4 linked regions of the Prochlorococcus marinus XMU1402 genome follow. The main gene of each other region encodes a partner of the protein of the gene in region 2 in a complex. Links are inferred from orthologs where the notes say so. Each region holds a gene or a part of one and is shown on either strand. Other genes may lie near its edges.

Evidence for each region.
Region 1: the proteins of accD (region 2) and accC are in contact, whole or in part, in a solved structure (PDB 8UXZ), measured with the Escherichia coli proteins. The link is inferred for Prochlorococcus marinus XMU1402 from one-to-one orthologs.
Region 3: the proteins of accD (region 2) and accB are in contact, whole or in part, in a solved structure (PDB 8UXZ), measured with the Escherichia coli proteins. The link is inferred for Prochlorococcus marinus XMU1402 from one-to-one orthologs.
Region 4: the proteins of accD (region 2) and HA141_RS02955 are in contact, whole or in part, in a solved structure (PDB 8UXZ), measured with the Escherichia coli proteins. The link is inferred for Prochlorococcus marinus XMU1402 from one-to-one orthologs.

The regions. Positions count from the first base shown.
Region 1 is NZ_JAAORD010000001.1:67,719-70,700, reverse strand. It holds accC (acetyl-CoA carboxylase biotin carboxylase subunit), read right to left. Parts: upstream 2,176-2,982; coding sequence 826-2,175; downstream 1-825. Other genes in the region: HA141_RS00330 (glycosyl transferase), read left to right, coding at 2,520-2,982; HA141_RS00345 (YggT family protein), read left to right, coding at 502-807; psbX (photosystem II reaction center protein PsbX), read right to left, coding at 227-412; HA141_RS00355 (Ycf66 family protein), read right to left, coding at 1-146. UniProt on the Escherichia coli protein: This protein is a component of the acetyl coenzyme A carboxylase complex; first, biotin carboxylase catalyzes the carboxylation of the carrier protein and then the transcarboxylase transfers the carboxyl group to form malonyl-CoA.
Region 2 is NZ_JAAORD010000001.1:751,749-754,702, forward strand. It holds accD (acetyl-CoA carboxylase, carboxyltransferase subunit beta), read right to left. Parts: upstream 1,942-2,954; coding sequence 1,060-1,941; downstream 1-1,059. Other genes in the region: HA141_RS04275 (Gfo/Idh/MocA family protein), read right to left, coding at 1-673; HA141_RS04280 (hypothetical protein), read right to left, coding at 663-1,058; HA141_RS04290 (phosphoribulokinase), read right to left, coding at 2,084-2,954.
Region 3 is NZ_JAAORD010000001.1:26,661-29,576, reverse strand. It holds accB (acetyl-CoA carboxylase biotin carboxyl carrier protein), read right to left. Parts: upstream 1,762-2,916; coding sequence 1,240-1,761; downstream 1-1,239. Other genes in the region: HA141_RS00125 (peptidylprolyl isomerase), read left to right, coding at 2,364-2,916; efp (elongation factor P), read right to left, coding at 1,761-2,321; pdxA (4-hydroxythreonine-4-phosphate dehydrogenase PdxA), read left to right, coding at 232-1,263; HA141_RS00145 (NAD-dependent epimerase/dehydratase family protein), read left to right, coding at 1-207. UniProt on the Escherichia coli protein: This protein is a component of the acetyl coenzyme A carboxylase complex; first, biotin carboxylase catalyzes the carboxylation of the carrier protein and then the transcarboxylase transfers the carboxyl group to form malonyl-CoA.
Region 4 is NZ_JAAORD010000001.1:522,676-525,479, reverse strand. It holds HA141_RS02955 (acetyl-CoA carboxylase carboxyltransferase subunit alpha), read right to left. Parts: upstream 2,005-2,804; coding sequence 997-2,004; downstream 1-996. Other genes in the region: HA141_RS02950 (long-chain acyl-[acyl-carrier-protein] reductase), read right to left, coding at 2,008-2,804; HA141_RS02960 (SDR family oxidoreductase), read right to left, coding at 288-1,022; folE (GTP cyclohydrolase I), read right to left, coding at 1-135. UniProt on the Escherichia coli protein: Component of the acetyl coenzyme A carboxylase (ACC) complex. First, biotin carboxylase catalyzes the carboxylation of biotin on its carrier protein (BCCP) and then the CO(2) group is transferred by the carboxyltransferase to acetyl-CoA to form malonyl-CoA.

The sequences.
Region 1 (2,982 bases), 680 kb from region 2 along the record:
CCGCACAAAAGTCCTATAGCTGCGAAGAAAACATCATAATCTCTAGCTAATGCAGGTTTAAAAGACCTTAAAAAATAAAGGCCTCCACCGCATACAGCTAGGACAATACCAACAATACTGGCCCAATTGAGACTAGCATTGACCACATTCTTTCTCCAAAAATTTATTTATTAAAGGATTACTTAAATCCCCTATATATATAGTGTACTTAAAACTTCTACAAAAACTAGCGTCTTCCAGTAGAAGTACGATCGAGAGAATCTTTCTGACTGACAAAAATCAAAAATGCAGAGGCTGGAATGACAATAAGTAAAGCAGCTGCAATAAAACTACCTATCATTCCAACCGCGGAATTATTAGCAACTTCAGCAGAAAAATCTGCAACTAGCAATAAATTTGAGATTTGAAACACTTTTAAATATTAAATTCTCAATTTATAATACGAATTAAATACGTTTCAGTGGGTTATTTATTAAGATGAATTAAATAATTGTGATCTCTTTGCTTGTAAACTCTCTACAAATTTTAGATATTAGTTTAGGAATTTCTCTTTCATATCTCACTATAGTTTTTCTAATAAGGTTAATTCTTACTTGGTACCCAAAGATTGATTTAAGTAAAGGTTTATGGTTATTAATTTCAATACCATCAAGCTCTATTCTTAATTTAACAAGAAAACTAATTCCTCCTATTGGAGGAGTTGATGTTGGACCTGTAATTTGGATCGGAATTATAAGCTTTTTAAGAGAAATTTTAGTCGGTCAGCAAGGGCTCATAAAACTTGCATTGAATACAAATATCTCATAGAAATCATTTATTTTTTTCTCAGTAATTTGGCAATAATTCTTCTTCTACATATTTAGTATGTATCTTACCCTCCTTAAATTTAGATTTATTGAGTAAGGTTAAATGAAAGTTTATTGTTGTAGGAATACCAGTTACTGCACACTCATTTAAAGCCCTATTCATACGTTTAATTGCAGTATTACGATCTTTCCCCCAGACTATTAATTTACCAATTAATGAGTCATAGAAAGGAGGTATTTCATAGCCGGTATAAACATGACTATCCACCCTTACACCAGGACCACCAGGGGGAAGCCATCCAGTTATTTTTCCAGGAGATGGTCGGAAATTGTGAGAAGGATCTTCAGCATTGATTCTACATTCAATGGCATGACCGTTTAAATGGATATCATCCTGATTAAATTCCAAGTTTTGTCCGCTTGCGATTTTAATTTGCTCTGCTATTAGATCAACTCCAGTAACCATTTCAGTAACAGGATGTTCAACTTGAATCCTGGTATTCATTTCCATAAAATAAAAATTATCATCATCATCAACTAAAAATTCAACTGTCCCAGCTCCTTCGTAGCCGATACTTTTTGCAGCAGCAATAGCAGCGTTCCCCATTTTTTTTCTTAGCTCAGTATTAATTGCAGGACTAGGAGACTCTTCTAATAACTTCTGATGTCTTCTTTGAACTGAACAATCTCGCTCTCCTAAATGAACAACATTTCCAAACCTATCCGCCAAAATTTGAATTTCTACATGTCTTGGCTTCTTTATAAATTTCTCCATATATAAACCATCATTACCAAAAGCTGCTTCTGCTTCGCCTTGAGCTGCTTTAAACATTTTTTCGAGATTATTAGGGCTTTCAACCAGCCTCATACCTCTTCCACCTCCTCCAGCAGTCGCTTTGATAATTACCGGATAGCCAATATTATCTGCCAATTTATAAGCCTCATCAACATTTGACAACAAGCCTTTACTCCCAGGAACTGTTGGAACGCCAACTGCTTCCATAGTTTCTTTAGCTGTAGATTTATCTCCCATTGATCTAATAGCTTTAGGAGATGGACCAATAAAAACTATTCCGTGATCATTACACATCTCAGCAAATTTATCATTTTCAGCAAGAAATCCATAACCAGGATGAATAGCATCAACTCCTCTCGATGTGGCAGCAGCAAGTATATTTGGAATATTTAAATAACTTTTATTACTTAATGAATCTCCAACACAAACTGCTTCATCAGCAAGCTGAACATGTAATGCTTTTTTATCTACAGTACTAAAAACTGCAACTGTTGCAATACCTAGTTCTCTACAACTTCTGACAATTCGTAAAGCTATTTCTCCACGATTAGCAATTAAAACTTTTTCAATCATTATAAAATTAAATTGAAGAAATGAAAATGACTTAAAATAAAAAATTATTTGCCAAAGTATTTAACAAAATTTTTTAGTGATCAGAGGACATTTTTACAATACAGCCTAGAACGTTATATATGTATAAATATTTGTTTTATGCAAAGAAAAATTATTCATCATATTCAAAAATAATCTGTTAGAACTTCATGCTTATTTCAGCCAATAATGTATTATATTTTTAAGGTTTAAGTATCCCCAGGTTGCTGAGAACCCTTTGCGGACGTGGCGGAATTGGTAGACGCGCACGTCTAAGGAGCGTGTGGCTTCGGCCTTGCGAGTTCAAGTCTCGCCGTCCGCATTTAATGTATTCCGGTTTAACTGCAATGAAAAAAAAATCAGTTGCAGTAGTTATAGTTTCCAATGGTCCTGGTGAATTAACTACATGGGTAAATCCTGTAATAAATGAGCTTAACAAAATAAATAAAGCACTATGTGATGACGATAAAATCAATTTCACTCTTAGATTAGTCCTTGTTCCTTGCCCAAATGCCACTGGCAAAGAATATTTAGTTGCAAATTCATGGAATAAATTCGAATTAATTACAAAATCCAAAAGTTTTTGGAAATTATTAATCAAGCCACATTCTTTTGCGAATTGGCCCAAAAAAGGGGTCGTTATTTTCCTTGGTGGAGATCAATTGTGGAGCATTTTACTAGCTAAAAGACTAGGTTATCTAAATATCACATATGCTGAATGGATTTCGCGATGGCCTCAATGGACCAACGAAATTGCTGCCATGAATTTAAAAGTAAAAAAGTTAATTC
Region 2 (2,954 bases):
TAACATCATTTAAATCAGATGAATTAGGTAAAGGTCTTTTTCTTATTGATGTTGCTAACTTACCAGACACGTTTATTGCTTCTCCAAAAAACCAATTCAACATATCGAATGCATGAGTACCTAATGCGCCAATAACTCCACCACCTTTTTCTTCCAACGAATACCAATTCCAGAATCTTTTGGGGTCAGATCTACTGCCCATTAACCAATCTAATTTGACTAAATATATATCTCCTAAGATATTTTCATCAACAATCTTTTTTGTCTGAAGGAAAAGAGGTACTGCTCTATATTCAAAATCAACACATACGCTTAAATTATTAATCAATGATATTCTCTGAAGCTCTTCAATTTCTGAGGAGGATATCGAAACGGGTTTTTCTAGAAGCAAATTTTTATTATTCTCAAGAGCTTGTTTTGCTAATTTAAATCTTGATTCAGGAGGGGTAGCAATTATAATTCCATCAATTTCCGGAGATTTAATTAAGTCATCCCAATTATAAAAAAAATCTAAGCCCGTTTCTTTTTCTAGAATTGATTTTTGCTTTTTCTCGTAATGATAAATAGCTACAGGATTTAAATAATCAGACTCTTTTAATGCCTCTAAATGAACTTTTTTACCAAACCCTAGTCCAGCGATTGCTATTTTTAATTTTTTATTTTTAATATTCATTAATAAACTCTGAACAGCTATTTTCAATAACAACATCTATGAGTTCATCATTATTAGAAGTTTGCCATTTTGAATTGAATTGAGGTATTCCATTTATGGAAGTATCTTTAAACTTTTTTTCATCGCAATTAATTCTCATTACATAAAGTGATAACTCTCCATCTTTATCAGAATTAGTTGGATTTTTAAAGAACTTTGTTAAGACACTTATTTCACCATTTGAAAGTGGCTTAATACTACCTTTATCAAGCCATTCTTTCCCTTCATTATTCTCTTTTAGTAGTACCCAGTCAACATTTCCTATAGCATATGAACAGGAAGCAAAATTTAAAATAAAAAATAAAAGGCTTAAAGTAAAATAAAAGAAATTTGAAATAATTCTCATATTACGTATTTGCTTTTGCAAGTTCTTTTACACCATGAATTTTCAAAATTTTAGTCAGAGTATCCTTGAGATCTTTCCTTTTTACTATTACATCAACAAAACCATGCTCAAGAAGATATTCAGCCGTTTGAAAATTATCGGGTAATTTTTCTCTTAATGTTTGTTCTATAACCCTTCTTCCAGCAAATCCAATCAGAGCTTTAGGTTCCGCCAAAATTAAATCACCTAACATTGCAAAGCTTGCTGTTACTCCCCCAGTAGTTGGATGAGTTAATAAAGGCATATAAAGAAGATTTTTTTCTTTATGCTTTTTTAGTGCTCCAGATATTTTTGCCATTTGCATGAGACTTAACATGCCTTCTTGCATCCTTGCTCCTCCTGATGCGCAAACAATAAGAATTGGAAAATTTTCTAAAGTTGCTTTTTCAATTATCCTTGTGATTTTTTCACCAACGACTGAACCCATGGATCCTCCCATAAATCTAAAATCCATAACAGCTAATGCTAAAGGCATTGAATTTACAGAGCAGATACCTGTTACGACTCCATCTCTTAAACCTGTGCCTGCTTGACTTTCTTTAATTCGATCAGCATATGACCTTCTATCTTTAAAACCTAAAGGATCTGTAGGACTTAGTGAACTATCAAACTCTTTGAATGAATTTTTGTCTGCAATTATATTTATCCTTTCATCGCTATTAATCCTGTTGTGATGTCCACAATTACTACAAACATTGAAATTTGAAATTAGATCTTTTCTATAGGCTACTTGCGAACATTCTGAACATTTAACCCACAAGCCATCTCCCTCATCAGTATCTTGCGAAACTTTCCCAACAAATTGATCTTTACGCCTTGCGGCAAACCAGTCGATTAATGACACAACGTTACCTGTTTTTTCTATTTAAATCTAAATAAGGTACTTTTATCAAGAAAGATATATAAAAATTTGAGATCTTCTAGATTAGAAACTCCTCAAAGTAAAAAAAATATAATGATTTTAGTTGATAATCGAAAATTAATTATTATTTATTTTTCTCCTCAATCATTTTATGAATTATTGGAGTAAGAATTAGTTCCATTGCGAAACCCATTTTTCCGCCATTTACGACGATACTTGTTGGACTTGACATAAATGAATCGTTAATCATTCCAAGCAAGTATTGAAAATCAATCCCCCATTTCTCTCTTGCTCCTTTTCTGAAATGTATGATGACAAAGCTCTCGTCAGGAGTTGGGATATTCCTGCATATGAAAGGGTTGGAAGTGTCAATTGTGGGAATTCTTTGGAAATTAATATCGGTTTTGCTGAATTGTGGGCAAATGTGATTTATATAATCAGGCATTCTTCTCAAAATAGTATCCACAATGGTTTCCGCTGAGTAACCTCTTTCTGCATTATCTCTATGGATTTTTTGAATCCACTCTAAATTTGTTATAGGGACAACACCAACAAGTAAATCAGCATAAGATGCTACATTGTATCCCTCACCATCTACCCCGCCATGCAAACCTTCATAAAAAAGAACGTCTGTTCCCTCAGGAATATCTTCCCATGGAGTAAATTGCCCAGGTTCTAAGGATGTCCCAAGTCTTGTATTATGTTCTTCTGCTTCTTCAAGACTATGTAAATAATATCTTTTCTTTCCTCCACCTGTTTCACCATAGATTTTAAAAAGTTCTTCTAGCTTGTCAAAAAGATTAGCCTCTGGACCAAAGTGAGAGAAATTTTCACCTTTTGAGAGAGCATCTGCCATAGCTTTTTTCATAGGCATTCTTTCAAACCTGTGGTAACTATCACCTTCTACAACTGCGGGAACAATATCTTCTCTTGCAAAAATATGCTCAAAGGCTCTTTTTACTGTACTTGTTCCTGCTCCTGAAGATCCTGTTACA
Region 3 (2,916 bases), 730 kb from region 2 along the record:
ATTCAATATTGTTATGATTTACTTGGCACTAAAATGCCAGAGCCAATATTTTTTGAGGATGCAAAAAAAGAGTTATCGCCTATTGCCAAATCTTTTTGGATGGAAAACAGAAGAGTTTCTAATAAATTATTATGCAAAACACTCGGATATAAACTAATTTATAAAAACTACAAATTAGGACTAAAAAATTGTCTTTTGAATGTTTAAAAGTAACAATCTTGAAACCTTGTTATGAACTTTAATAGTAAAAATAATTTTAAAGTTGTAATAAGTATTGGAGATGAGTCTGGAATAGGACCTGAAATAATTCTAAAAGCACTATTTTCTCGACAAATACCAGAAAATATTGAATATATTTTAGTCGGATCCAATAAAAATTTACAAAATACATATAAAAATCTTAGATCTCTAGGAGTAAAAAATATCGCAAATCCCAATAATTTTCAAATTCATGATCTCGAAATTTCTTCGTCTAATAATCCTTCTAAATCAAGTTATGGAAATTCAAGTTTCAAATACTTAATAAAAGCAATTGAAATAGTAAAACAATATCCTAATTCAGCACTTGTAACTGGCCCAATTTGCAAGAAATCATGGTCATTGGCGGGTCATCATTTCTCTGGACAGACCGAAGTATTAGCAAAATCATGTGGAGTAAAAAATGTTGGAATGTTATTTACTGCTAAGTCACCAATTACAGGTTGGAGATTTAATACTTTACTCGCTACAACTCACGTAGCTCTTTGCGAAGTTCCCAAACTTCTAACAATAGAATTAATTCACTCAAAACTAGATCTCTTAAAAAAGTTTTGTAGTACATATATTGAGAATCCTACTTTAAAAGTGGCCGGATTAAACCCTCATGCTGGCGAAGAAGGCCTTTTAGGCAATGAAGAAAAAATTTGGCTTAATGACTCATTAATTGCTTGGAATGAAAAAAATAAAGATATTAAATTAATAGGCCCTTTATCTCCTGATAGTTGCTGGAATTCCTCTGCAAAAGCTTGGAGAAACAAAGATACTGAAACACATAATGGGATTCTTGCTATGTATCATGATCAAGGTTTAATACCAATGAAAGTTATCGCTCTTAATTACTCAGTCAATACCACACTAGGCTTACCTTTTGTCAGAACATCTCCAGATCATGGAACAGGGTTTGATATTGCTGGCAAAGGAATAGCTCAATCTCAAAGCATGATTGAGGCTATAAAAACTGCAATTGAAATGACAAGAAATTCAAGACTGCTTAACACGCATTAAAACTTGACCAAATTCAACCGGGGTTCCATTTTCAACAAGAATCTCTACTATTTCAGCATTAAATTCAGATTCAATTTCATTCATCAATTTCATCGCTTCCAATATACAGATGGTTTGACCAACCTTAACAATATTCCCTACTTCGACGAAAGGCTCCTCACCAGGAGCTGCAGCCCTATAAAAGGTTCCAACCATAGGAGAAGTGATTTCAGTAAGATCTGAGCGTCCAGGAGGGGCAACTTGAGGAGTTTCTGGGACATTAGAAATCGAAACATTTTCGTTTATGGATTTTTGACTTGAAATTATTTGCTTATCAAATGAATTATTAGGAACAGAATTGTTAGAAACCAAATTATTAGGTAATTGATTCTGATCAAACAAGTTCCTCTTTATTTCAAGTTTAAAATCTTCTCCTTCAAGGGAGAATTCTTGAATATCGCTTGTTGAGATTTTCTCTATTAAGCGATTTAAGTCTTCATGATCTAATTTCATAGCCATTAATTTTCACGTCCAAGATAACTATCGTTACGAGTATCAACCTTTATCATTTCTCCTACAGAAATAAACAAAGGGACCATAACTTGAGCACCTGTTTCTAGAATAGCTGGTTTTGTGCCCCCACTTGCTGTATCGCCTTTAACCCCAGGATCAGTTTCTGTGACTTTTAAAGTGATAGATATAGGAAGTTCAACTTCTAAAACTTTATCATTGTAAAAAACAACGTTAACCTCCATTCCTTCTTTCAAATACTTTGAACCTCTTCCGATTTGTTCAGCAGAAAGTCTTGTTTCTTCAAAACTTGTCATATCCATAAAAACATAATCTCCAGACTCCACATAAGTATGTTGGAGGTTAGACTTCTCTAAGATAGCCTGCTGTACTGATTCTCCGGCTCGAAAAGTTTTTTCAACTACATTGCCGCTTTGAACTGATTTTAATTTTGTTCGCACAAAAGCAGAACCCTTACCAGGCTTGACATGTAGAAATTCTACAACGCGCCAAACTTGTCCATCCAATTCGATGGTGGTACCTGTGCGAAAATCGTTACTGGAAATCATTCCTGTATTACATCCCCAAGGATCATAACCTGCAAGAGTGCTATGCAAAAATTCTTATCAAATCAGAACAAACTTTTCTTAATTCTATCTATCATAATTTTTCAAGTTTTTCTCTTTAAACCGATTGAAGTTCGCGCTGATTTACCTACTGGAAATGCAGTAAAAGACCCTAATGCAATCCTCAGAAACGCTCTCCCTATCAAGCAAGTTGAATTGCAAGAAATTCAACATAAATTGGAAGAAACTAGTGATCTTGTTAGAGGAGGAAGGTGGCCCGCTCTTACGAAAACTGTTACAAAATGTCAATCTTTACTAAAAAAATACCAAAGTCGAATTATTGATGATTTACCAAAGGATAAAAAGAAAATTGCTGAAAAAACATTTTTAGAACTCAAAGAAAATTTTGAAACTCTTCAAGATCATTCCAAAGCAAAGGATAAGTACTCATTTGTATCTACCCGCAAAGAGGCTTTAGATAAAATAGGTGGATTAGAAGAATATTTCCTTCCAAATCAATTTCCTTACGATATTCCGGAAGAGTTTGATAATCTTCCAAGATTACTAGGCAGAGCGAAAGTCAATATAAAAACCTCCA
Region 4 (2,804 bases), 230 kb from region 2 along the record:
ATCAGAAATATTATCATTGGCACTAAATCTCACCCCAGAATTCTTAATTCTGTCTCTAATAATTTCAGAAATTAGTTTATTAGTAATCTGGTCGTCAAAGTTTCTAATATTATCGTTGGGTAATGTAGAGGTCATAAAATTTTAAACAGAAAATTGTATGCAACTTAATTAACTGTATCTTCCAATGCTTGATTGCTCATATACTATATCACATTCTCTTGTTCAATCGGGTTCAAATAGCACTAAAAAAAATCACTATTTTAAGATTAATCAGATATTGAGAATGTTTAAAAGGCTCCGCCAGATGGCATCAAAGTCAAGTCTTCGATCAATTGAGATTCAGGTTTTTGAGCCATGTATAGAATAGTTTCTGATACCTCTTTTGAGGAGAGCATAGAAGTTCTATCGAAATCAGAATTGATTGATTCGGAGTCCCAAAGAGGAGTATTTACTGAACCAAGAGTTATTGTGCACGCTCTTATTGAATTAGGTCTCTCCTCCTCCCTCAAGCATTTAGTAAACATAGCTAGTGCAGATTTTGAAACACAATAAGCTCCCCATTGGGGGAATGCATTATAAGAGGCATGACTACTAACATTAATAACTAAACCGCCATTTTTTCTCATTTGAGGAATTATTGCACTACAAATTTGAAAAACACTTGTAAGGTTTATTTGAATAGTTTGTTCCCATTGACCTAATTCCATCTCAACTAAAGGGCCATTAACTGCGCAACCGGCATTATTTATCAATACTGAAGGGCACCCATACTTCTTAATTGCCTCTTTAACACAATGCTCTATTTCTAGAGGATTAGATAAATCACATTTTACTGGGTTAATTTTTGATTTAGTGGTCAAAAGTTCTCTCTTTAGTTTCTCCATTAAATCCATATTCCTGGAGAGTAAAATTAAATCCCAGCCAGCATTGGCAAAAGTAATTGCGGTAGATCTACCAATACCTTTCGTAGCACCCGTTATAAAAGCTAGTTTCAAGTTATTCAGTTTTTTGGGGGATTTCACTATAAATTTCTTCAATATTATTTGCTTCGATAAATTTACCTAAAACCCTAAACTTTTTGTATCTTTCCTCAATTAATTCTTCTTCAGGCATTTGCAATAAAGCATTAAGGTGTTTTTCAATAGCCTTTTTTAGTGTGTTACCAGCATCTAAAGGAGCCCAATTATTCCCACCAGAAGGTTCTGGTAATACCTCATCTATTATACCTAATTTAAGTAAATCTTTACCTGTAATTTTAAGTGCTGATGCAGCTTCTGGTGCCTTAGCAGCATCTCTCCACAAAATTGATGCACATGCTTCCGGACTAGCAACTGTGTAAACACTGTGTTCAAACATTAGTAACCTGTCGGCAACACCTATTCCAAGTGCTCCTCCAGAACCTCCTTCTCCAATGACAGTAGCCACAATTGGAACTTTCAATCCAAACATCTCTCGAAGGTTTCTAGCAATCGCTTCACCTTGACCTTGTTCTTCAGCTTTTAAACCGGCATAAGCTCCGGGAGTATCAATAAATGTAAGGATTGGCAAAGAAAATCTATTTGCATGCTGCATTAATCTAAGAGCTTTTCTGTAACCTCCAGGTTTTGCCATCCCAAAATTTCTTACTACATTTTCTTTTGTGTCCCTTCCTTTCTGATGCCCTAACATCAACACTGGTCTATTATTTATCGAACCTATCCCCCCAATTAGTGCCATATCATCGCCACCATTTCTGTCTCCATGTAATTCGATCCAGTCATCACAAAACATTTGAACAAAATCCAAAGTACTAGGTCTTTGAGGATGTCTAGCTACCTGAATCTTTTGAGCAGGGGTGAGAGATTTAAATATTTCTTCTCTTCTCCTAGCAGCTAAGGTTTCAAGCTGCAGAAGCTGTTGACTAACATCTACTTCTGAATCTCGAGCTAATTCTTTAATTTGCTCTATCTGCTTCTCAAGTTCAACAAGAGGCTTTTCAAAATCAAGGAGGTAACGTTTAGCCATAATTTAAACAGTTAATACTTTAGGCTGCTTATCAAGTCCAATCGCAGAAAAACCGTGCTTTAAAGATGCTGCTCCAATAAACTCCATCTTTTCAAGGGATATGTTATTTCTTCCCCAACTAAAGTTTGTATGACACTTTTCAAATTCTAAAATCATAGCTTCTGCAAAGCAAGCAAACATCTCTCTCTGAGGGTTTTGCATTTCCGCAAGTTCCATCATATTCCATCCAATATCATTAAAAAACTCTACTATACCTCCTTTTAAAACATGAATATTTTCACCCTGAAATTTCTCATCAAGATTTTTGGGGTATCCGCCATCAATCATTAAACATGGTTTTTTTAAGTTATCTATATCAATTTCAATAGTTTTAGGCATACTTGCAACCCATACAACAATATCCGCCTGAGGTAATGCCTCATTTAAGCTTGTTACGATTCCACCATCTAATTCTTTTTGTAACAGCGCTAGTGGTTCTTGTTGTCTTGCTACCATAAGAAGTTCTGAAATCCCAGTTTTATTGATAAGCCATCTACAAACAGCACTACCAATATCACCTGTAGCACCAATTACAGCAACAGTTGCCTTTTTAAGGTCTATCCCAATGCGAGGCGCATTTATTTCTAGTTGTTTACAAATAACCCAGGCGGTATGAGTATTGCCAGTAGTAAACCTTTCCCACTCTAAAGAAGTATTTCTAATTTGTTTATGCTGTAGAAGATTAAAATTCTCAAAAATAATAGAAGTAAATCCTCCTAAAGCGGTAATGTTAATCCCTTTTTTCTGAGCTAGTTCCATAG